4 regions of the Streptomyces sp. NPDC104367 genome follow, and region 1 is predicted to be linked to each of the others. Evidence: riboswitches for the same ligand, from Rfam matches in the RefSeq annotation. Region 1 holds a riboswitch; each other region holds the start of a gene.
The links. A riboswitch is a leader RNA that binds a small molecule or an ion and turns the genes downstream of it on or off. The one in region 1 is predicted to bind cyclic di-AMP.

Region 1 (5,351 bases):
GGACGCTGCGATGCCGGCGGTGCGGTTCGCGGCGGCCCGTCACGGGGGGTCGGGCCTGGTCGGGTCGGGGCAGGCCGAGGGGTCAGGCCGGGCGGATCACCCGGTGGATGGCCGACTCTCCGGCGTTGTAGATGGACTCCTCGCGGATGAGGGCGCCCGGACTGGGGGCGTGGATCATCATGCCGCCACCCGCGTAGATACCGACGTGGCTGTCGTTGTCGAAGAAGAAGACCAGGTCACCCGGTTCCATCGCGGTCAGCGTCAACGCCGTGCCGGCCAGCGTCTGCTCCGCCGCGGAGCGCGGCAGGCTCACCCCGGCGGCTCGCCAGGCGGCCTGGATCAGGCTGGAGCAGTCGTACGACTCCGGCCCGGTCGCCCCCCAGACGCACGGCCGCCCGATCTGCGCCCGTGCGAACGACAGCGCCTTCATCGCCTTGCCCGGTTCGGCCGTGCCGCCCGGCTGGAGGAAGGTGCCGGTGTCGGTGAGGGCGCCGGGGGCGAAGGTGGCGGTGGCCGGAGCCGCGGCGGGCGTCGGAGCCGCGGCGGGCGTCGGGGCCGCGGCGACCGGGGGTGCGGCGGCGGGCATCGGAGCCTGTGCCGGCATCGGCGCCGGAGCGGGCATCGCCGGAGCCGCGGCCGGCATGGGCGCGGGGGCCGCCATCGGTGCGGGGGGCGCCATGGCCGGGGCCGGTGCCTGCATCGGCATGGGTCCCGTGGCCATGGCCATGGGCATGGGCATGCTCATGGCGGGAGCGGGAGCGGGAGCGGGAGCCGCGACGGGGTAGGGGTTCGGGGCGGCCGGGGGCTGGGGTGCCGCGTAGGCGGTCGGCTGCGGCATGGGCGCCGCCGCGGGGGCCGCCGCGGCGTACGTGCCGGCCGACTGGACCGGGTCCGCAGCGGGTGCCGGGATGGCCGTGTACGAGGCCGGTGCGCCCGGGGTCATGACCCGGAAGGAGCCGGTGTCCATCGGGTTCTGGACGGGGAGCACGGCGGTGGCGGCGACCGGCGCCTCGGGCGGCAGCGCGCCCGCGCCGGGGAAGGAACCGGTGTTCGTGTCCGGTATCGGGGTGTACGCGGCCGACGCGCCCGGGGTCATCACGCGGAAGGAGCCGGTGTCCGCCGGGTTCGGGGCCGGGGCGGCGGTGCCCGCGTCCCTGGGGGACACGGTCGGGAAGCTGCCCGTGGCGCCCCCGCCGCCCGGGGTCATGATCCGGAAGGAGCCGGTGTCGGCGGCCGGAGCGGGAGCCGGGGCGGGGGCCGCGTTGCCCGGGGTCATGACCCGGAAGGAACCGCTGTCCGCCGGGTTCGCGGGCGGGTTGGCGCCCCTGTCGCCCGGCGCCGCGGCCGGGAAGCTGCCCGTGGCGCCCCCGCCGCCCGGGGTCATCACGCGGAAGGAGCCGGAGTCCGCCGGGTTCGGGGCCGGGGCGGCGGTGCCCGCGTCCCTGGGGGACACGGCCGGGAAGCTGCCCGTGGCGCCCCCGCCGCCCGGGGTCATCACCCGGAACGAACCGGAGTCGGCCGCGTCCGCCGTCGGGAACGCGCCCGTGCGGAAGGGGCCGCTGTCGGTGCGCTGGCTGGGGATGCTGACGGCGGGCGGCGTCGGCGTCCACGGCTGCTGGGCCGGGGCCTGGGGTGCCTGGGGGGCTTGAGGAGCTCGTGGTGCCTGGGAAGCCTGGGGCGGCCGGGGCGCTTCGGCCTCGGGCCTCGGCCAGAAGGCCTGCGTGGGCGGCGCGCTCTGCACCGGCGGCGCGGGAGGGGCCGGTGCCGCCATCGGCGCCGGTGCCGGGTCGAGCGCGGCGATCGCGCGCCGGCCGGTGCGCTGGGACAGGATCTCGCGGGCCTTGGCGACCTTGAGCTGGTTCTTCGTCTTGGAGGTGCCCGGCGCCGACCGCTGCGGCGCGGCCACGGGCAGCGCCTTGGCGGCGCCGCCCGGCCCGGCGGGCAGGGCCGGGGTGGACCCGGCGGTCAGCTCCAGCCTGGGCCGTGCCGTCAGTTCGGGGGTCTGCGCGTCGGCCCTGCCGGACGACCCGGCGGGCAGCTCGGGGCGGGAGGGCCCGCTGCCCTCCAGCTGGCTGATCAGATCGGCCGCCATCGCGCTGACGGGCCGCCGCGGTCCAGGGTTGGCCGGCTGCCGGTCGGCGGGCAGCGCGGCCGGGACGCTCGGCCCCAGCTTCGAGCGCGCGCCCTCGAACCACTCACGGGCGATGCTGTCCAGACCCGGGTCTCCGCGGTCGGGCCGCTTGAACAGCGGCACCCCACGGGAGCGTGAACCCCCGTTCGCCGCACGCGTCGCGTTGTAGTTCCCGGTGGCGTTCTCGGCCTGGTCGTAGAGGCTGTCGATCCGCTGTCGAACCTCGTCACGGCTCTCGGGCGCCATGGGGGTCGTGCTCCTTCCGTGCTCCGCCTACCGGGTTAGCTGTCGGGTTCGGGCGTCGAATCCGGAAGGTATGCCCTACGGCCTTTGCCCTGAACGGCAGTTGGCCGATTCACCCCAGTTGATCGGTTGGGTCCCCGGCTCCGGGTACGCCCCGTGGGGCACCGGACTCGGCGGAAGCCGCGCGGCCCGACGGGATTCGCCGGGGGGAGCCGAACGGCTTGGCCGTCAACTTAGCCAACTTGTGTCACTGGTGTGAAGGTTGAAGTGCGTAATGTCCGATACGTATTTGTGATGTTCGTCGTACTGTTCGGTACGGGTGTGCGGGGAACGGTAATTCGCCCACCCGGAGATCACAGCCGGACGACCACCAGGGCGGTGTCGTCGGTCGCGCCCTCCTCCGGAAGCAGCTCGCGCAGCACCGCGTCGGCGAGCGCCTCGGGGTCCAACTCCCGGTGTCCGGTGAGGGATTCGGCGAGCCGGGCGAGGCCGGTGTCGATGTCCTCGCCGCGCCGTTCGATCAGTCCGTCGGTGTAGAGGACGAGGGTCGCGCCGTCGTCGAACGCGGTGACGGCCTGCGGGCGCGGCGGCGGATCGGGGTGGGCGTCGAGCGGGGGATCGGTGGCCCGGTCGAGGAACTCGACGCGGCCGTCCGCGTGCAGCAGGACGGGCGGTGGATGACCGGCACTGCTGTAGGTGACGGTATGGCGGTCGAAGTCGACGAACGTCGTCACCGCCGTGGCCGACTCGGCGCCCTCCACCACGTGCGCGTACCGCCCCAGTACGCCGAGCGCCTGGGCGGGCCCCTCGGCGACCCGGGAAGCCGCGCTGAGCGCGCTGCGCAACTGCCCCATGACGCAGGCCGCTTCGAGCCCGTGCCCCACCACGTCGCCGACCGAGACACCGACGCGGTCGCCGTCGACCAGGTCGATCAGGTCGTACCAGTCGCCGCACACGTTCAGCGAACCCGTCGCGGGCCGGTAGCGCACGGCCGCCCTGTGGTGCGCCGGCTGCCGGGCGGCGGGCAGCATCGCCTCCTGGAGGGCGACCGCGACCTCCCGCTCCCGGGCGTGCGCCTGCCGCAGCCGTTCGTTGATCTCCTGGAGTTCGCCCGCGCGCCGGTACAGCTCGGCCTCCAGGACCTGGCTCCGGCTGTCCCCGGCGGCCCGGCGCGCCCGGATCAGCTCGGTGACCTCCTCGACCCGGTGCACCAGCAGGGCCACCCTGCCGTCCGGGCCGAGCACCGGCACGTTCACCGGGCTCCAGTACCGCTCCTCCCAGCACCCGGGGCGGCCCGGGACCTGGACGTCGTACCGCTGGACGGCCATGGTGTCGCGTTCGCCGGTGGCCAGTACCCGCAGCAGGGAGGCCTCCAGGTTGCGCATGCCGGTCGCGGTGTCGTCGTCGGGGTTGTCCGGGAAGACGTCGAACAGGTACCGGCCGACCACGTCCTGGCGCCTGCGCCCGGCCATGCGGAGGAACTCCTCGTTGGCGTCCGCGTACACCAGCCCGGGAGTCGGCAGGGCCACCATCCCGGGCAGGGTCTGGAACACCGCCGTGTAGTCGATCTCCGCATCGCTCATGACAGGGGCGCCTCCCCGCCGTTTTCACAACAGTTTCCCACGTAAAGCCCAAAAGGCCAGGTGGGAGTGTGTGTTCGGCGGGTGCGCTCCGTGTCCGGACGGTCACCCGGGGTGGTCGTTTTCTATGAGGTCGCCGTGAATTCGCGGGTCTGTTGAACACGGCGGCGGTGATTGACGTATAGGGCCGGGGGCTTCCATGTCCGGGCCGCCCACAAGACGCAGGGGAACGATCTTGAGACGCAACAGGCGCAGACGTCCGACAGGCGCACGGCGCGCGACCTTCGCAGCGGTCGCCCTGATGCTCGGCGGCGGGGGACTGGTCGCGGCGAACGTCTACGCCTCGGCGAGCGAGGGCGGCTGGGGCGACCCCTCCGGTACGGCGGCGACCGCCCGGGTGCTGTCCGCGCCCACGGTCTACTGCCCCGACGTCGGCAGCCGGTTGACGGCGGTGCCCGACGGGGCGCGGGACGACGTCGACCGTGAACTCGCCGAGCTGGACCGGCAGATCGCGGCCGCCTACCAGCAGCTCAAGGAGTCGGCCGACACCCTCGGGCAGGACCCCGGCCTCGCCGACCTGACCATCGTGGAACCACTGGAGCGGAAGCGGTCCGCCACCCTCCGGCGCATCGCCGACGCCATCGGCCGGGACGGCGAGCGCCCGCAGGACCTCGACGACCTCGCGGCCTGCACCCTGCGCTCCTCGGACGAGGGCTCCCAGCAGACGCCGGGTGCGCAGGAGTCCACGGGATCACAGGACTCGCAGGGGTCGCAGGACTCGCAGGGATCGCAGCCGCCGCAGGACGGCGCCGCACCGGGCCAGAGCGCGGGGACCGGCGCCGGCGGCCAGGGCGGGAACGGTCCCGTCGCCGCTGACTACGCCGACATCACCGCCGTCCAGCCGGACACGAGGACCCCGGCCGAGCGGTCCGGCGGCTCCACCGGCACCTTCGCCTCCAGCTGCGGTGTCAACGCGGGCGGCCTGTTCAACTCGGACAACGTGATCGTCGCGCCCGGTGTCTCCAACGGCGCCCACCACTTCCACGACTACATCGGCAACCAGTCGAACAACGCCTTCGCCGGCGAGCAGGACCTCGCGAACGCCGACACCAGCTGCGTCGACAAGGGCGACCGGTCCACGTACTACTGGCCCGTGCTGCGGCTCCAGAACGGCACGCAGGAGCGGGACGCCGGCTCGCCGGGCGGCGGTGTCGAGGGCAACGCCGGGCAGATCGTCACCCCGAAGGAGGTCACGCTGACCTTCGAGGGCAACCCGCGCTCCAAGGTCACCGCGATGCCGCGGCTGCTGCGCATCATCACCGGCGACGCCAAGGCCTTCGTCAACGGCCCGGCCAACGCCAACGCCTCCTGGAGCTGCACCGGTTTCGAGGACCGAC
Region 2 (5,351 bases), on a different contig from region 1:
CTCGCGGTCGGAGAGGTCCAGGGACTCCTGGAGCCGCTCCGGGCTGATGTTGGACGCGGCGATGTGCCGGACCTTGCCCGCCCGCACCAGCTCGTCCAGCGCGCCGATGATCTCCTCGACCGGGACCTCGGGCTGGTCGAAGTGCGTGTAGTAGAGGTCGATGTGGTCGGTGCCCAGGCGGCGCAGGGACGCGTCGGCGGCGGCCTTGATGTTCTCGGCGGACAGCCCCGGGTACTCCGGGTGCTGGCTGACCTTCGTCGCGATGACGACGTCGTCGCGGTTGCCGCGGGCCTTGACCCACCTGCCGATGATCGTCTCGGACTCGCCGCCCTTGTTGCCCTCGATCCAGGCCGTGTAGGCGTCGGCGGTGTCGACGAAGTTGCCGCCCGCGGCCGCGTAGGCGTCGAGGACGGCGAAGGAGGTGGCCTCGTCGGCCGTCCAGCCGAAGACGTTGCCGCCGAGGGCGAGCGGGAAGACCTCCAGGTCGGAGGAGCCGAGCTTACGGAGGACGGGGGAAGCGGAAGAAGCAGTCATGCCTCAGTTCAACATCGCCCGCCAGGCAGCCCATCCCGTGCAATACGAAGTTCTCGTAAAAGCGGAGGACCGGGGCAGGCCTCGGACGGTCCGGCAGGCCTCGGACGGTCCGGCTGCCGCCCGCCTGCGGACGCACCTGACCGGCGACCTCGACGTCGGGGGGATGCCGTCAGGGCCGCCGGAGCTCAGGGGATGTCAGGCACCTGGGGTACCTGGGATGTCCGAGGTATCGGGGACAGCGGGGGATGCCGGGTGCCGGGGATGCCCGGGACCGGCCGTCAGGGGTTGAGGCCCTTGCCGCGCAGCCAGGTCATGGGGTCGATGCCGGTGGCCTGGCCGCCGGGGTGGACCTCCAGGTGCAGGTGCGGGCCGGTGACGTTGCCGGTGGCGCCGACGCGCCCGATGACATCGCCGGTGGAGACCTTCTGGCCGACCTTCACGCCGATCGAGGACTGGTGGCAGAACCACAGCTCGGTGCCGTCGTCGAGGGTCAGGATCGTGCGGTAGCCGTAGGAGCCGGCCCAGCCCGCCTCGGTGATCGTGCCGCTGTGGACGGCCTTGATCAGGGTGCCGGTGGGGGCCGCGAAGTCGAGGCCCGTGTGGTACCCGGAGGACCACATGGAACCGGCCTGGCCGAAGGTGCCGGTGATCGTGTACGAGACGACCGGCAGCGTGTACTGCTTGGCCAGGGCGGCGAGCCGCGCCTGCTCGGCCTTCTGCTTCTCGGCGGCCTCGGCCTTCTCCTTGGCGGTCTCGGCCTTGGCGGCGGCCGCCTTCACCGCCTTGGCCTCCGCGGCGGAGACCGCCTTGTCGGCGGCGGCGACGGCCTTGGCGCTGGCCCTGGTGTCGAGCTGGCTCTGCTGCTGCTCGGCCTGGGCGATGATCCGGTTGCGCAGCGCCTCGCCGGCGTCGGAGGAGGAGTCCGCGTCGGTCGCGGTCGTGGTGACACTGCTGAGCGAGGCCTGGACGGACGAGCCGCCGCCATCCTCGCCGAGCAGGGAGCTGACCGTGGACAGGTCGGGCAGGGAGATGGAGACCGGGGGCTTGCCGGTGTTGGCGCTGGCCATGCCGCCCGCGCCGACGGCGGCTATGACGCCGACGCCGAGAACCGTGGAACTGCGGGCGAGTCCGCCGCCGCCGCGCTGCTTGGCGACCCGGTGCCGGCCGCGTGCCGGGGAGAGGGAGTCCTCGGTGGGGTTCCACTCCTCCCAGGGGCCCTCGTCGGTGCGGTAGCCGCCGTAGCCGAAGGTCTCTGGTTGCCGCTGACTGGGCACGAACGGGGCTGTCGGGGCAGGCCGGTTGGACGCCACGCGGGCGCACTCCTTTCCTTCCGACGCCTACCGGGTTAGCTGACGGGTTCGGAGCGGGAAGGTCTCCTACGCGCGTATACCGACGGTTTCGTACCGGCGGTAGCCGCGTGATTCACCCCAAGGTGGTGGTTCCCCGGTTCCCTTGCGGGATTCGGCGCGTGCGCACGGAGCCGTCTCGAGTGACGGCTGGGACGACCGCGCTGCGTTATCGAACGTTAATAGACCCAGCTGTCAGATTCCAAGCCGTTCTCCTTGATCGTTAAGGTTCCACAGCATGGACTTACCTGCCACGACGGGCGAAAAACGGGCGAGTTGACCTGGGGTTCTGTTCGGATAAGGAGTCTCACGGGTTTTGATGGTGACTCAGATGTTATGCGCAGGGCGGTCACCCGGCCACCCTGCGTGACCTCACTCAGGGTCGCCGTACGGCGAGCAGCGCCATGTCGTCCGCCATGCCGCCGCCGGTGTGCCGGCGCACCTCCGTGGCGAGCCGCGCCACCAGGGCGCCGGGGGCGGCGAAGGTACGGCCCGTCAGCCGCCGTTCGGGGTCGTAGAACCGGCCGTGCGCGTCCCGCGCCTCGGAGAGGCCGTCGGTGTGCAGCAGCAGCGTCGCCCCGTTCGGGAACGCGTGCTCCGCCGCGCGGTCCGGCCAGGCGCCGAGTTCGCCCATCCCGAGCGGCAGCGCGGCCTCCAGGGCGCGCACCGGGCGCACCCGGCCGTCGCCGTCCAGCAGGAGGGGCGGGGGATGGCCGCGGTTGACGACCCGGAGCGTGCCGTCGCCGTGCGGGAGTTCGGCGAGCACGGCGGTGGTGAACCCCTCGTGGGCGTCGACTCCGCCGCGCCGGACGCCCTCACGGGCGAGCGCCCGCTCCAGGCGCCCCGCCACCGCCTCCAGGGTGGCCTCCTGCTCGGCGGCCTCCCGGAACGCGCCGATGACCACGGCGACGGCGGCGACCGCGCCCATGCCCTTGCCGCGGACGTCGCCGACGACCAGCCGTACGCCGTAGGGGGTGTCCTGGACCGCGTACAGGTCGCCGCCGATGAAGGTGCCCTCCTGGGCCGCCTCGTAGCGGGCGGCGATCTCGAAGCCGCCGATCCGCTCGGCCGGCTCCGGGAGCACGGCCCGCTGGGCGGCCTCGGCGACCTCGCGGGCGGAGGCGAGGCGCTGGTCGCCGATGCGGACGATCCGGTTGATGCCGGCCGCGAGGACGGAGACGGTGGCCACGGTGAGGATCTCCGTGACGCCGTCGGCGTCGGGCAGGACGCCGGAGCGGGCGTGCACGGCGTAGGTGGCGGCCAGCGCGGCGCCGCCGGTGAGGACGGTGGTGCGCAGGGAGCAGAGGGGCGCGGCGATCAGCGGGGCGGCGGTGAAGAAGGGAACGGCGGTGAAGACCTTCGGGGTGGCGATGTCGTAGCCGATGCCGGCGACCACGAGGAGGGTGGGCAGGAGGCGGGCCAGCGTACGGGCTGCTGTCGAGCTGTCCTGCTGCGCCTTGCCAGCGCCCACCATGCGACTCCTGTTTGTCCGAATGTGTGTCCGTCCAGGGTTGCCGGAGCGGGGGGATGGGGGCGAGCGGTGTGGGCCGGGCGGATGAGTGTGATGAGGGACACGTAGGGGACCGCGCGGAGGCACACACCTGGGACGCCCGGGATACGACTCAGGGCCGGAATCCTCGATTTCGGATTCCGGCCCTGGTCTTCAGTAGCGGGGACAGGATTTGAACCTGCGACCTCTGGGTTATGAGCCCAGCGAGCTACCGAGCTGCTCCACCCCGCGTCGGTGAAACCAGCATACGCCATCCGGAGAGGGTGAGTCACACGCGTCGCCTCCGGTGGACCCGCGCCCCGGCTCCGGTGGACCCGCGCCCCGGCTTCAGCGGGTGTTCCGACCCGGCTCCGGTGGGTGACCGGACCGGCCCCCGTGGGTGTTCGGGGCGGCCCAGGGGCAGAGCGCTCGGGTCAGCCCAGGAGGTGCGCGCTCGGGTCAGCCCAGGAGGTGCGCGCTCGGGTCAGCCCAGGAGGTGCGCGCTCGGGTCAGCCCAGGAGGTGCGCGTTCGGGGTCTTCGCCAGGGCCTCGTACTCCTCCAGCAGCAGCACCCGTACGCCCCGCTCGCGCAGCATGCCCGTGCCGTCGGCCGCCGCCACGAAGGTGTCCGGCTCGCGCCACGCCGTGACCACGCGCCGTACGCCCGCCCGCAGGATCAGCTCGGCGCAGGGGTGGGGGCGGGAGGCGCGGTGGGTGCAGGGTTCGAGGCTGGTGTAGACGGTGGCGTCGGCGAGGCGGGGGTCGGCCGGGGGGATCTCGGCCAGGGCCGCCTCCTCGGCGTGCGCCACGGGGTCGCCGGCCTCGCGGGAGTGGCCGCGGGCCAGCTCCGTGCCGTCGGCCGCGACCACCACCGCGCCGACGCTGAAGGCGGTCCGGGAGGGCGGGCAGTCGGCCGCCAGTTCGCAGGCGAGCCGCAGCCAGTGGCGGTCGGCGGCGGACGGCACCGTGCCCTCGCCGGGGGCCGTGGGCTCGTAGCGGGCCAGGACGACGTCCTCGATCCGGCGGGTCTCCAGGAGCCGCAGCCGTCCGCCCTGGTAGCCGCCCGGCCCGAACAGCCGCGGTGCCTTCGGGTCGCCCACGAGGAGCGGGGCGAGGACCAGCTGGAGTTCGTCGGCGAGGCCCTGCTGGAGGAGCTGGGTGTGGATGGTGCCGCCGCCCTCGACCATCAGGCGCCGGACGCCGCGCACGTCGTGGAGGTGTTCCAGCAGGCGGCGCCAGTCGAGTTCGGGGCCCAGCGGCACCACGTCGGCGGTCTCCCCCAGCACGGCCGCCCGCTCCGCGCCCTCGTCCGTCGTGTAGACGGCCTTGTCGCCGCCGGTGTGCCAGAACCTGGCGTCCGGGTCGAGGTCGCCGGTCGCGGTGACCGTGACCTTGAGCGGGTACTCGGGCTTTCCGGCGGCGACCCGGGCCGCGCGCCGCTCCGGGTCGTTGACGAGGAGCCGCGGGTTGTCGGCGCGGATGGTGCCGGCGCCGATCAGGATGGCGTCGCAGGCGGCCCGCACCTCGTCGACGCGGTCGAAGTCGGCCGGGGACGAGAGCAGCAGCCGGTCGGGGCCGGTGTCGTCGAGGAAGCCGTCGAGGGAGACGGCGGCGGACAGCAGGACGTACGGGTACGGCATCGGACGCGCTCACTCTCGGCGGCGGGGGGTGGAGGGGACAGCCGGCGGGGCGGCAGGCTGAGAAGTGGTCTGGACTGGACGCCAGGCTTGGTTAAAGTTTGAAGCAAACCTACACTGGACGTATGACGACTCGCTGGCTCTCCGCCGAGGAGCAGCGCGCCTGGCGCGCGTACATCGCGGCGACGCACCTCCTGGAGGACGCGATCGACCGGCAGCTCCAGCAGGACGCCGGGATGCCGCACCTGTACTACTCGATCCTGGCCAACCTCTCCGAGACGCCGGAACGCAGGCTGCGCATGACCGACCTCGCCGAGAAGTCGAAGATCACCCGGAGCCGGCTGA
Region 3 (5,351 bases), on a different contig from region 1:
ACGTCGAGCACGTCGTCGTCCGAGGTCGCCAGCACGGCGAGCGCTTCCTCGCGGGTCGGCAGCTCGCGCCGAAGCCCCTTGTCCACCAGCGTGTTCAGCAGGTCCATGAGAGCCGATCCTGTACTACGAGGCTGCCCCGGGCCAAGGAGAGTTCGCACAACCCTGGCAGATCGACATGTGGGTATCACCACACAGTGGGTGCCCGACGGTCCCGCTAGGGTCTGTTCATTGCCTACAAAATCACCGGAGGGGTCATGGCGTTCGGCTGGATCGACGAACAGGCGGAGCTGCGCCGCCGCGCCGGACTCGAACGGACCCTGCGCCCCCGTCCCGCCGATTCGCCGCTGCTGGACCTCGCGAGCAACGACTACCTGGGCCTGGCCGGCCATCCCGAGGTCGCCGAGGGCGCCGCCGGGGCGGCCCGGACCTGGGGCGGCGGAGCCACCGGCTCCCGGCTGGTGACCGGCACGACCGAGCTCCACACCGAGCTGGAGCGCGAGCTGGCCGAATTCTGCGGGTTCGAGGCGGCCCTGGTCTTCTCCTCCGGCTACGCGGCCAACCTCGCCGCCGTCACCACGCTCGGCCCGCACGGCTCGCTGATCGTCTCCGACGCCCTCAACCACGCCTCCCTGATCGACGGCTGCCGGCTGGCCCGGGGCACCACCCAGGTCGTCGGGCACGCCGACCCGGACGCGGTGCGCAAGGCGCTCGGCACCCACGAGGGGCCCGCGGTGGTCGTCTCCGACACGGTGTTCTCCGTCGACGGCGACGCGACCCCGCTCGCCGCCCTGGCCGGGGCGTGCCGGGAGCACGGCGCCGGGCTCCTCGTCGACGACGCGCACGGGCTCGGCGTCCTCGGGGACGGCGGGCGGGGGGCGCCGTTCGCGGCCGGGCTGGCCGGTGCCGACGACGTGGTGGCGACCGTGACCCTGTCCAAGTCGCTGGGCAGTCAGGGCGGGGCCGTGCTGGGTCCGGCCCGGGTGGTCGACCATCTGGTCAACGCGGCCCGCACCTTCATCTTCGACACCGGTCTGGCCCCCGCGGCGGCGGGGGCGGCGCTGGCGGCCCTGCGGCTGCTGCGGCGCGAGCCCGGGCGCGCGGCCCGGGCCCGCGAGGTGGCCGCCGAGCTGCACGCACGGCTGACCGCCGCGGGTCTGGAAGCGGTACGGCCGGACGCCGCGGTGGTCTCCGTGCGGGCACCGTCCCCGGAGCGGGCCGTGCGATGGGCGGCCGACTGCCGGACGGCAGGTCTGGCCGTGGGCTGTTTCCGTCCGCCTTCCGTGCCGGACGGAGTCTCACGGCTCAGGCTGACCGCCCGGGCCGACCTCTCCGGGGCCGAGATCGAACGCGCTGTACGGGTGATCGGCGAGACACGACCATGAGTCGGCGTGACACGGCCGGGTGCCGCTCGCGGGTGGATACGGGTGCGGTTCCGCGCTGATCAGTCGGTGAACACGGCCAGGAAACCCGTCCAGCTCTCGGGGGAGAAGAGCAGCGCGGGTCCGGCCGGGTCCTTGGAGTCACGCACGGCGAGCAGTCCGGCGGGCGCACCGGAGTGCGGCCGTGCGGTCTCCACGCAGTTGTTCGCTCCGGTGCTGTGACTGCTGCGCAGCCACCGCACGCCGAGCAGATCGGTACTGGAAGGAACGTGCCGAGGCAGTGCAGTCATGGTGCCTCCTTACGTGCCGTCACTTATCCCGGCGATGAAATCCAACGAGTCCTCGGGCGAAAGCGCGTGGATCTGAAGGGTGTCGAAGGCCTCCGCATAGGCCTGGAGGTCTTCTTTCCGCTCCAGGTAGAGGCTACTCGTCAACTGGTCGAGAACAACCACATCCAGATCAGAAGTGCTCGGAAATGAGAAGATTACGAAAGGGCCGGTGATGCCGATATGCGCACCGGCCTGGAACGGCAGCACCTGGATCCGCACCTGGGGCAGCCTCGCCGCCTCCATCAGCCGGTGCAGCTGGCGGGCCATCACCCCCGGGCCGCCGACCTCACGGCGCAGCACCGCCTCGTCCAGGACCGCGCTCAGCCGCAGCGGCGGATCGTTGCGCAGCACGTCCTGCCTGGCCAGGCGCACTTCCACCAGGGTGTCCAGCGCCTCGTCGTCGAGTCCCTCGGCGGCCACCCGGGTGACGGCCCGCGCGTACTCGGACGTCTGCAACAGCCCCGGTACCACCGAGGTCTCCAGCGTGCGCATCGCGCTCGCCTGCGACTCCAGGCTGATGAAGTCCCGGTAGGCGGGCGGCAGCACCCCGCGGTAGGCGTGCCACCAGTGGTGCCGTCCGGCCGTGTCCTCCGACCCCGCCAGCACCAGCAGCAACTCGCGCAACTGCCCCTCGGTCACGCCGTAGGCGTCCAGGAGTAACCGCACATCGGCCGGTTTCACACCGCTGGCGCCGGTCTCTATCCGGCTCACCTTCGACTGGTGCCAGCCCACCAGACGGGCGGCCTCACCGCTCGTGAGACCCGCACCGGTGCGCAGCATGCGCAGTTCGGCGCCCAGTTTTCGGCGGCGTACCGCGGGACCGTTCTGCATGGGCTACTCCTTACTCCTTCCGGGCCGCCCAAATACGGTCTGGGGTCGCAGAGTTCACCGCTTCGAGCGACAGATATATGCACATCTTGGTGGATCGCTCCCCGTGACCGGCCCGGTAATGGCAGTCTGGCGAAGAAGCACCAGTCCGGGACCGTACTCGAACCATCCGCACCGTGTCGGACTACGGTCCCGAGGAAAGGGACGACGTCGCCATGGCAGACCATCTGGAAGCATCCGTCACTCTGCCGAGCGATCCCGCCTCGGTCTCCACGGCCCGCTCCTATGTGCTGGACACCCTCGCGGAGTGGGGACTGCCACCGCAGACGGAGACCGCGGACACCATCCGCCTCATCGTCTCGGAACTCGCCACCAACGCCGTACAGCACACCTTCGGACAGTCACCCACCTTCACGGTGGACATCGCCCTCGACCGCGACGAACACCTCCACATCGGCGTCACGGACAGTCACCCCCGCTTCCCCAGGAGACTTCCCGCCGCGGTCCAGCAGGACAACGGGCGCGGCATGGTCATCATCCGCTGGCTCACCGCCGAGTGCGGCGGCAGACTCCGGGTCCGCCCGACCCGGGAGGGCGGCAAGACCGTCTCCATCGAACTGCCCTGGACGGTGCCGGCCGGCACCGTGACCGCGGCCGGCCAGCAGGAACCGTAGCCCCGAGTCCCCGCCGGCCGGCACCCGGTCGCCGGGTCAGCTCACCCGGCCGTACCAGACGCTCCTGGTCCAGATCTTCTGCAGCTTCACCACGTCCCCGGTCTTCGGGGCGTGCCAGATCTTTCCCTTCCCGGCGTAGATGCCGACGTGGTACACGCTGGAACCCGAGTGGAAGAAGACCAGGTCCCCGGCCTTGCGGTGGCCGGCCGAGATGTGACGGGTCTTGTTGTACTGCTGGGCCGCCGTACGCGGCAGGCTCTTGCCCGCCTTCTTGAACGAGTACAGCGTCAGCCCGGAGCAGTCGAACCGGTTCGGTCCGCTGGCGCCCCACCTGTAGGGTGACCCCTTCTTCGAGGCGGCGACCTGAAGCGCCTTCGTCGCCATCGTGGCGGCCGAGGCCTCGGAGGCGACACCCGGGATCACGATCGAGCCGCCGACGGCGGCGATCGTCAGCGCCGAGGCCGTACCGGCCCTGGCCATGAGCGACGGGACACGATTGAGCGCAGTCATGCGCAACCCTTCGTCAGCCGCCTGTGAAGGATGACCTGTCGGATTCGGGCTGGCGAAGTTGCCCGGCCGCTGACGCGGCTTCACCCCAAGGGCTGCTCGGCCCGGTCATGGCGCGACCGTTCCGGCGACCCGTCTTGCTCGGGTCCTCCACTCCTGCCGATGCACTTCTGTCGACGGGTCAATCCGGGCGGCGGCAGGACTCGGCGTCCGCCCGGACCGCCCCGCCGCTGTGGCGGGGGCTTGTCGTCAGACAGGGATCTTCACTCACGTGTGTCCGAAAATCCCAATGGAATCGGGGATTTGTGGGGTTACTCACCACCCACCCGTTCGGGTGGACAATGCTCTGTTCGACTCAACGCCAACTGCCCTGCGTAGCCCCGGACCTGCGCGAAAGCACTCCAGGGGCTCCCTCGGACCCGCACGTCGAGCGGGTCCGCCGGTCAGGTAAAACCACGCCGCGCTCCGCTGAACGGGGGTAACCCCGTTGGGTCGTTTCGACTCCGGCCCGGACGCGGCCTCGACGGCCGGGCCCGCGGCCTGCGCGCGTCAGCGTACGCAGTCGGGCGGGAGCGCGACGCGAGCGGTCCGGCGCTCACCGTCGAGCACCCGCAACGCCCGTGCCAGCGTGTCCCCGTGCAGCTCCGTCTCGCCCCTGCCGTGCATCAGGGCCAGCGCGTCACGCAGCTCGGAAGCGGCGCGCACCAGCGCCTGCGCGGCGCGCAGGCCACGATACGTGTCCTCGTTCTGCGCCGGGTTGATACGGCCCAGCAGATCGACCACGTCCAGATAACGGTCGATCAACTCGCCCTCGGCGCGGGTGAGCGCGGGCAGCGGCGGAAGTTCCGGTGGCAGCATCGGCGGCTCACCCCGCGTCCGGCAGGCCGAGCGAGCCCCTGCGCTCGGGCATGACCAGGTCCACCAGCCCGTACGCCAGCGCCTGCCGGGCGTCCAGGACCAGGTCCCGCTCCATGTCCTCGCGCACCTGCTCCGGGGTGCGCCCGGTGTGCCGGACGAGCATCTCCTCCATCAGGGTACGGACCCGTTCCAACTCCGCCGCCCGGATGGCCAGATCACTCGGCCGGCCCCGCACCGGTTCCGGCAGGGACGGCTGCTGGAGGAGAATGCGCGCCCCCGGCAGCGCGGACCGCTTGCCCGGGGTGCCGGCCGCGAGCAGGACCGCCGCCGACGCCCCGGCCTGGCCCAGGCAGACCGTGGCCACGTCACAGGTGACGTACCGGACCGTGTCGTAGATCGCCGTCATCGCGCTGAACGACCCGCCCGGCGAATTGACGTAGAGCGAGATGTCCTGCTCCGGGGCGGTGTGCTCCAGGTACATCAGCTGGGCCGTCACATCGTTCGCGGAGACCTCGTCCACGGGCGTGCCGAGGAACACGATCCGGTTCTCCAGCAGCTTCGAGTACGGATCCAGCGTGCGTTGCGCGGCACCGGTGCGTTCGGTGAACTCGGGCAGCACATAGCGGGCGGACGGTCGGGTCATGACGTACCCCTCCTGGCGACTGACGCGTGTCGGGCCGGTCTCTCCGTAAAAAATGTACAGGACGTACAGGAGCTGGCCGAGTGATTCCGCTGTCGCCGAACAAGGAGGACTGCCGCGGGTGCCCCGTAAGCTG
Region 4 (5,351 bases), on a different contig from region 1:
GCGAGAGCGACGATCATCGTGCACAGCACGAGCGCGAGCAGGGCCGCGCGGCCGGTGAGCCGGGAGCGGCGGGCCTGCCGCTTGGTCTGGGAGCGGTAGACCCGGGCCGCCGTCTGCTCGCCGAGCAGCTTGAGCCTGGTCGCGGTGGAGAACCGGTCCCGGTCCTTCACGGCCATGTCCCCGCCTCCCTGATACGTGCGTACGTCCCCGCACACGGTACGGGACCGGGTACGGGGACGTACGTACGACTGGCTGAGCCTTACCTTCTACGGGCTCGGCGCGGCGGGTGTGCTCAGCCCTTGAAGCGCGGGAAGGCGGAGCGGCCGGCGTACACCGCCGCGTCGTCGAGGATCTCCTCGATGCGCAGCAGCTGGTTGTACTTGGCGACGCGCTCGGAGCGGGCCGGGGCGCCGGTCTTGATCTGGCCGCAGTTGGTGGCGACGGCAAGGTCGGCGATGGTGACGTCCTCGGTCTCACCGGAGCGGTGGGACATCATGCACTTGAAGCCGTTGCGCTGGGCCAGCTCGACGGCGTCCAGGGTCTCGGTCAGCGAACCGATCTGGTTCACCTTGACCAGCAGGGCGTTGGCGGTGCCCTCCTCGATGCCGCGGGCCAGGCGCTCCGGGTTGGTGACGAACAGGTCGTCGCCGACGAGCTGGACCTTGTCACCGAGCTTGTCGGTGATGACCTTCCAGCCGGCCCAGTCGTCCTCGAACAGCGGGTCCTCGATGGAGACGAGCGGGTAGGCCGCCACGAGCTCCTCGTAGTACTCGGTCATCTCGGCGGCCGAGCGGGACTTGCCCTCGAACTCGTACTTGCCGTCCTTGTAGAACTCGGACGCGGCGACGTCGAGCGCGAGCGCGATCTGCTCACCGGGGACGTAACCGGCCTGCTTGACGGCCTCCAGGATGAGGTCGAGCGCGGCGCGGTTGGACTCCAGGTTCGGGGCGAAGCCGCCCTCGTCGCCGAGACCGGTCGACAGGCCCTTGGCCTTCAGGACCTTCTTGAGGGTGTGGTAGACCTCGGCACCCCAGCGCAGCGCCTCGGAGAAGGACTCCGCGCCGATCGGGGCGATCATGAACTCCTGGATGTCCACGTTGGAGTCCGCGTGCGAACCGCCGTTGAGGATGTTCATCATCGGCACCGGCAGCAGGTGCGCGTTCGGGCCGCCCAGGTAGCGGAAGAGCGGCAGGTCGGACGCCTCGGAGGCGGCGTGCGCGACGGCGAGGGAGACGCCGAGGATGGCGTTGGCGCCGAGCGAGCCCTTGTTGTCGGTGGCGTCCAGGTCGAACATGGCCTGGTCGATCAGGCGCTGCTCGGTGGCGTCGTAGCCGACCAGCTCCGGGCCGATCTGCTCGATCACGGCGAGGACGGCCTTCTCGACACCCTTGCCGAGGTAGCGGTTGGGGTCGCCGTCACGAAGCTCGATGGCCTCGAAGGCACCCGTGGAGGCACCGGACGGAACGGCGGCACGACCCGTGCTGCCGTCGTCGAGGCCGACCTCGACCTCGACCGTGGGGTTGCCTCGGGAGTCCAGGATTTCCCGGGCTACGACGACGTCGATGGACGGCACGAGCATCTCCTTCGTGGGATGTGGCGCGATGTGACGCTGGTGGTGCGCGGCGGTGTGCCTTGCGACTAGAGCCTAACCGTCCCGGGGCCGTCGGCCAGCCGACCGACCGGCCCGTGGACACACTGACGGTACTCATTGTTCACGCACGGAACAAAGGGGGCCCCGATGAAGAACGGGAGAAGAGCGGGCCACGACGGGAGGTGAGCGGGGCCGGGAGAGGCGCCGGGCGGGCCACGAAGGGGCGCCGGACGGGGCGTGGCGGGGCGCCGGGCGGGTCGTGGCGGGTCCGGGAGAGGCGCGGCGGGGCCGGGCGGAAGAAACCCCGCCCCGGTGCGTACGGGGGAAAACGCACCGGGGCGGGGGTCCGTGGGGGACGGGGGTGGCCCTCACGTGGTCCCTACTATGAGGACCACGGTTGTGAGAGCGCTGTGGTTCAGCTGGGTGCCGCTTAATACTTCGGCCGGCACCCCGTCGTACGGCCTACTTCAGGTGCAGCTGCTGGCCCGGGTAGATGAAGTCGGCGTCCTCGACGATGTCCTTGTTCAGCTTGAACAGGGCCTGCCAGCCGCCCTTGACCTTGTGCTTCAGGGCGATCGAGCTGAGGGTGTCGCCCTTGACGACCTTGTACTCGCCGTCGCCCTTCTTGACCGTCTTGCCGGCCGGCGTGGTCACGGTCGCGGCGGCCGGACGCTCGGCGGAGCGGGAGGCGGCCTGGGTGTCGGTCGAGCGGGTGGCGGTGCCGGCGCCGGTGCCGCTGCTCGACGAGCTGGAGGACCCGGTGCCGGAGGAGGCGGTGCTGCTGCCCGTGTAGGCGGCGCTGGACAGGCCCGTGCCGCAGACCGGCCAGGCACCCTTGCCCTGCGCGGCGAGGACCTTCTCGGCGATCTGGATCTGCTGCGTCTTGGTGGCCAGGTTGGCCGTGGAGGCGTACGCGGTGCCGCCGTACGCGGCCCAGGTGGAGGCCGAGAACTGCAGGCCGCCGTAGTAGCCGTTGCCGGTGTTGATGGCCCAGTTGCCGCCCGACTCGCACTGGGCGACGGCGTCCCACTCGGAGGCGGTGGCGGCGGAGGCGCTGCCGGCCGCCATCAGCGGGGCGGCGACGGCGACACCGGTGACACCGGCGACGGCGATGGCGCGGACGGCCTTGGACGGGCGGCGATGCTTGCCCTTGCTGGAGAACAGCATGGATGGATCCCCTCACCGACGCCTGCGAGGTGAGCTGTCGGGTTCGGGCCGGTTGAGTTGCCCGGCCGCACGCCCGCTCTCACGGGTCGCGCGGCTCCACCCCTAGCCGGTTCCAGCGTCAACCGCTGGGCCCGGCACCTACCTTGGGTCCCCCGCTCCTGCCCACGGCGCTTGACGCGACGACTGTTCCCGGGCGGCCGCTGGCAGGACTCGGCGTTGCGACGGCCGGGGCTCGCGGTGACGAGCGGCCTTGACCGTAAACAGGCGATCAGGTGAATTTCAAAGATGATCAGGGCCTTTGAGACTCATCCCACACTTTCACCAAACCGGACATTTAACGCCGAAGCGGGGCGTCAACTCCGTCTACTTTTCGTCCGTTTCGCTGCTGAGTTTCAGGGTCTGACCGGGGGCGATGTGGTTCGGGTCGGTACCGATGTCGGCCTTGTTCGCGGCGTAGAGCGCGCGCCACCCGCCGTCGAGACCAAGGGAGTCGGCGATGGAGGCGAGGGTGTCGCCGTCACGGACGACATAGGTGCCGGCATCACGCGAGGCATGACGGCCGGACGACGCGGCCTTCTGACCGCCCGTCACGCCTTCGTCCGCCGAGCCGCCGCGGTGCTTGCCGCCGCTGCTGACGGCCCCGGTGTCGACCAGATCCCAAGACCCACCGGTCTGCTCGGAATTGTCCGAGTCTGCGCTTTCGGGGAGGACGGGATTCTCGCTCGCCTTCGAGGTGCTCGAACCGGAAGACGCCGACTTGTCCTTCTTGGGTGATTCGGTGGACTTGTCACCCTTGGAGTCGGTGCTCGCGCTCGCGCTCGGCGACGGGGTGGCCGAGTCGCCGCTGTCCGAGGTGTCCGAGGAGGCGGACGAGCCGGAGTCCGAGGAACCGGTCGCGTCCGACGAGTCCGACAGCCCGGAGGAGGTGTCCGAGGACGTGTCGTCCCCGCTCCCGTCGACGCCCGTGTCCACGTCCACGGAGGCGTCGTCGGAGGAGAGCCCGGAGAGCAGGGCGCAGGTCCGCCAGGGCTTGGTGCCCTGGTCGGCGAGGATCTTCTCGGCGACGGCTATCTGCTGCGAACGGCTCGCCTGGTCCGGCGTGACGGCGTACTCCTGGCCGCCGTACTGGTCCCAGTCGTCCTGCGACATCTGCAGGCCGCCGTAGTAGCCGTTGCCGGTGTCGGCGCTCCAGGAGCCGCCGCTCTCGCACTCGGCCACCTTGTCCCATGTGGTGCCGTCGGCCGCGTTGGCGCTCGCCGCGCCGAGCAGCGGGATGGCGATGGCGGAGCCGGTCACCCCGGCCGCGACAAGGAGGGCCGGAGCCTGACGGGGGCGCCGGTGACGGCCGTTCCCGGAGAGCATGCGGAAACCTTTCGAGCGACAGCGATGACCGGTGCGGCGGGTCCCGCAGGGGCGCCGCACTGATGGGTGAACGTATAGGCAGACGATCACTTGTCACAAGTTAATGCCGCACAGATCACGTGAAGATCACAGAGTTGAGTGCTGGTCACCTTCGCTGGTGGGCGGCTCGGCGGCCCGCGGAGTGAACTCCACGGGCAGCGTGCGCAGTCCGCGCATGATGAGTCCGCCGCGCCACCTCAACTCGCTCGTGTCCCCCGCGAGCCGCAGGTCAGGGAGCCGGGTGAGCAGGCCGGCGAGCGCGGTCCGGCCCTCCAGCCGGGCGAGCGGGGCACCCAGGCAGTAGTGAATGCCGTGGCCGTATCCGAGGTGCTGGTTGTCGCGCCGGGAGAGGTCGAGGGTGTCCGGCTCGGCGAACCGCTCCGGGTCCCGGTCCGCCGCCGCGAGCACGACGAGCACGGGGTCGCCGGCCGCGATGTGCCGTCCGCCGATGCCGAGCGGCTCCGTGGCGAACCGCCAGGTGGCCAGCTCCACCGGACCGTCGTAGCGGAGGAGTTCCTCGACACCGGTCTCCAGCAGCCCCTGCTCACCGGCGGCGAGCGAGTCCTGCAGACGGGCGCGCTGCTCGGGGTGGGTGAGCAGGGCGTACATCCCGTTCCCGATCAGGTTGACGGTCGTCTCGAACCCGGCGAACAGCAGGATGAAGGCCATGGCGGCGGCCTCGTTCTCGGTGAGCTGCTCGCCGTGGTCCGAGGCCCGGATGAGCCCGGAGATGAGGTCCTCGCCCGGGCCCGCCTCGGCGGGCAGCGCCTCGCGCTTGCGGTGGATCAGCTCGGCCAGGTACCCCCGCATCTTCTTCACGGACCGCGCGACCCCGCCCCGGGGCCCGCCGCCGTGCCGGATCATCATCCCCGCCCAGTCCCGGAAGTCGTCCTGGTCCTCGGGCGGGACGCCGAGCAGGTCGCAGATGGCGTAGATGGGGAGCGGGAACGCGAACTCGTGGATGAGGTCGGCGGATCCGGTCGCCGCGAACCCGTCGATCAGCCGGTCGGTCAGCTCCTGCACCCGCGGCGCGAACTCGGCCACCCGGCGCGGGGTGAACGCCTTGCTCACCAGGCGCCGCAGCCGCGTGTGGTCCGGCGGGTCGATGTTCAGCAGATGCGTCATCAGCTCGGCCTTGCGCTCTCCGGGAATCCCGGTCTTCCCCTTCGCGTGCGCGGGCTCGTCGTGATGC

Region 2: it holds a riboswitch for cyclic di-AMP, as region 1 does, so the genes downstream of both, ACZ619_RS16660 (M23 family metallopeptidase) here and ACZ619_RS08085 (C40 family peptidase) in region 1, are expected to answer to the same signal.
Region 3: it holds a riboswitch for cyclic di-AMP, as region 1 does, so the genes downstream of both, ACZ619_RS20775 (C40 family peptidase) here and ACZ619_RS08085 (C40 family peptidase) in region 1, are expected to answer to the same signal.
Region 4: it holds a riboswitch for cyclic di-AMP, as region 1 does, so the genes downstream of both, ACZ619_RS19785 (transglycosylase family protein) here and ACZ619_RS08085 (C40 family peptidase) in region 1, are expected to answer to the same signal.

What each region holds. Positions count from the first base shown of each region.
Region 1 covers NZ_JBVJND010000004.1:181,335-186,685, forward strand. Annotated here, with positions in the region: gene ACZ619_RS08085 (C40 family peptidase) at 83-2,377, opposite strand; cyclic di-AMP (ydaO/yuaA leader) riboswitch at 2,386-2,560, opposite strand; gene ACZ619_RS08090 (PP2C family protein-serine/threonine phosphatase) at 2,728-3,957, opposite strand; gene ACZ619_RS08095 (DUF1996 domain-containing protein) at 4,256-5,351, shown strand, end outside.
Region 2 covers NZ_JBVJND010000009.1:301,713-307,063, reverse strand. Annotated here, with positions in the region: gene ACZ619_RS16665 (aldo/keto reductase) at 1-534, opposite strand, end outside; gene ACZ619_RS16660 (M23 family metallopeptidase) at 813-1,844, opposite strand; cyclic di-AMP (ydaO/yuaA leader) riboswitch at 1,854-2,011, opposite strand; gene ACZ619_RS16655 (PP2C family protein-serine/threonine phosphatase) at 2,257-3,354, opposite strand; tRNA gene ACZ619_RS16650 (tRNA-Met) at 3,548-3,621, opposite strand; gene ACZ619_RS16645 (dihydrofolate reductase family protein) at 3,879-5,009, opposite strand; gene ACZ619_RS16640 (MarR family winged helix-turn-helix transcriptional regulator) at 5,132-5,351, shown strand, end outside.
Region 3 covers NZ_JBVJND010000013.1:68,419-73,769, reverse strand. Annotated here, with positions in the region: gene bioB (biotin synthase BioB) at 1-107, opposite strand, end outside; gene ACZ619_RS20795 (8-amino-7-oxononanoate synthase) at 255-1,382, shown strand; gene ACZ619_RS20790 (DUF397 domain-containing protein) at 1,442-1,669, opposite strand; gene ACZ619_RS20785 (helix-turn-helix domain-containing protein) at 1,679-2,539, opposite strand; gene ACZ619_RS20780 (ATP-binding protein) at 2,752-3,210, shown strand; gene ACZ619_RS20775 (C40 family peptidase) at 3,247-3,720, opposite strand; cyclic di-AMP (ydaO/yuaA leader) riboswitch at 3,724-3,903, opposite strand; gene ACZ619_RS20770 (hypothetical protein) at 4,267-4,575, opposite strand; gene ACZ619_RS20765 (ATP-dependent Clp protease proteolytic subunit) at 4,583-5,218, opposite strand.
Region 4 covers NZ_JBVJND010000012.1:120,393-125,743, forward strand. Annotated here, with positions in the region: gene ACZ619_RS19775 (FtsB family cell division protein) at 1-176, opposite strand, end outside; gene eno (phosphopyruvate hydratase) at 293-1,579, opposite strand; gene ACZ619_RS19785 (transglycosylase family protein) at 2,054-2,758, opposite strand; cyclic di-AMP (ydaO/yuaA leader) riboswitch at 2,763-2,938, opposite strand; gene ACZ619_RS19790 (transglycosylase family protein) at 3,122-4,120, opposite strand; gene ACZ619_RS19795 (cytochrome P450 family protein) at 4,247-5,351, opposite strand, start outside.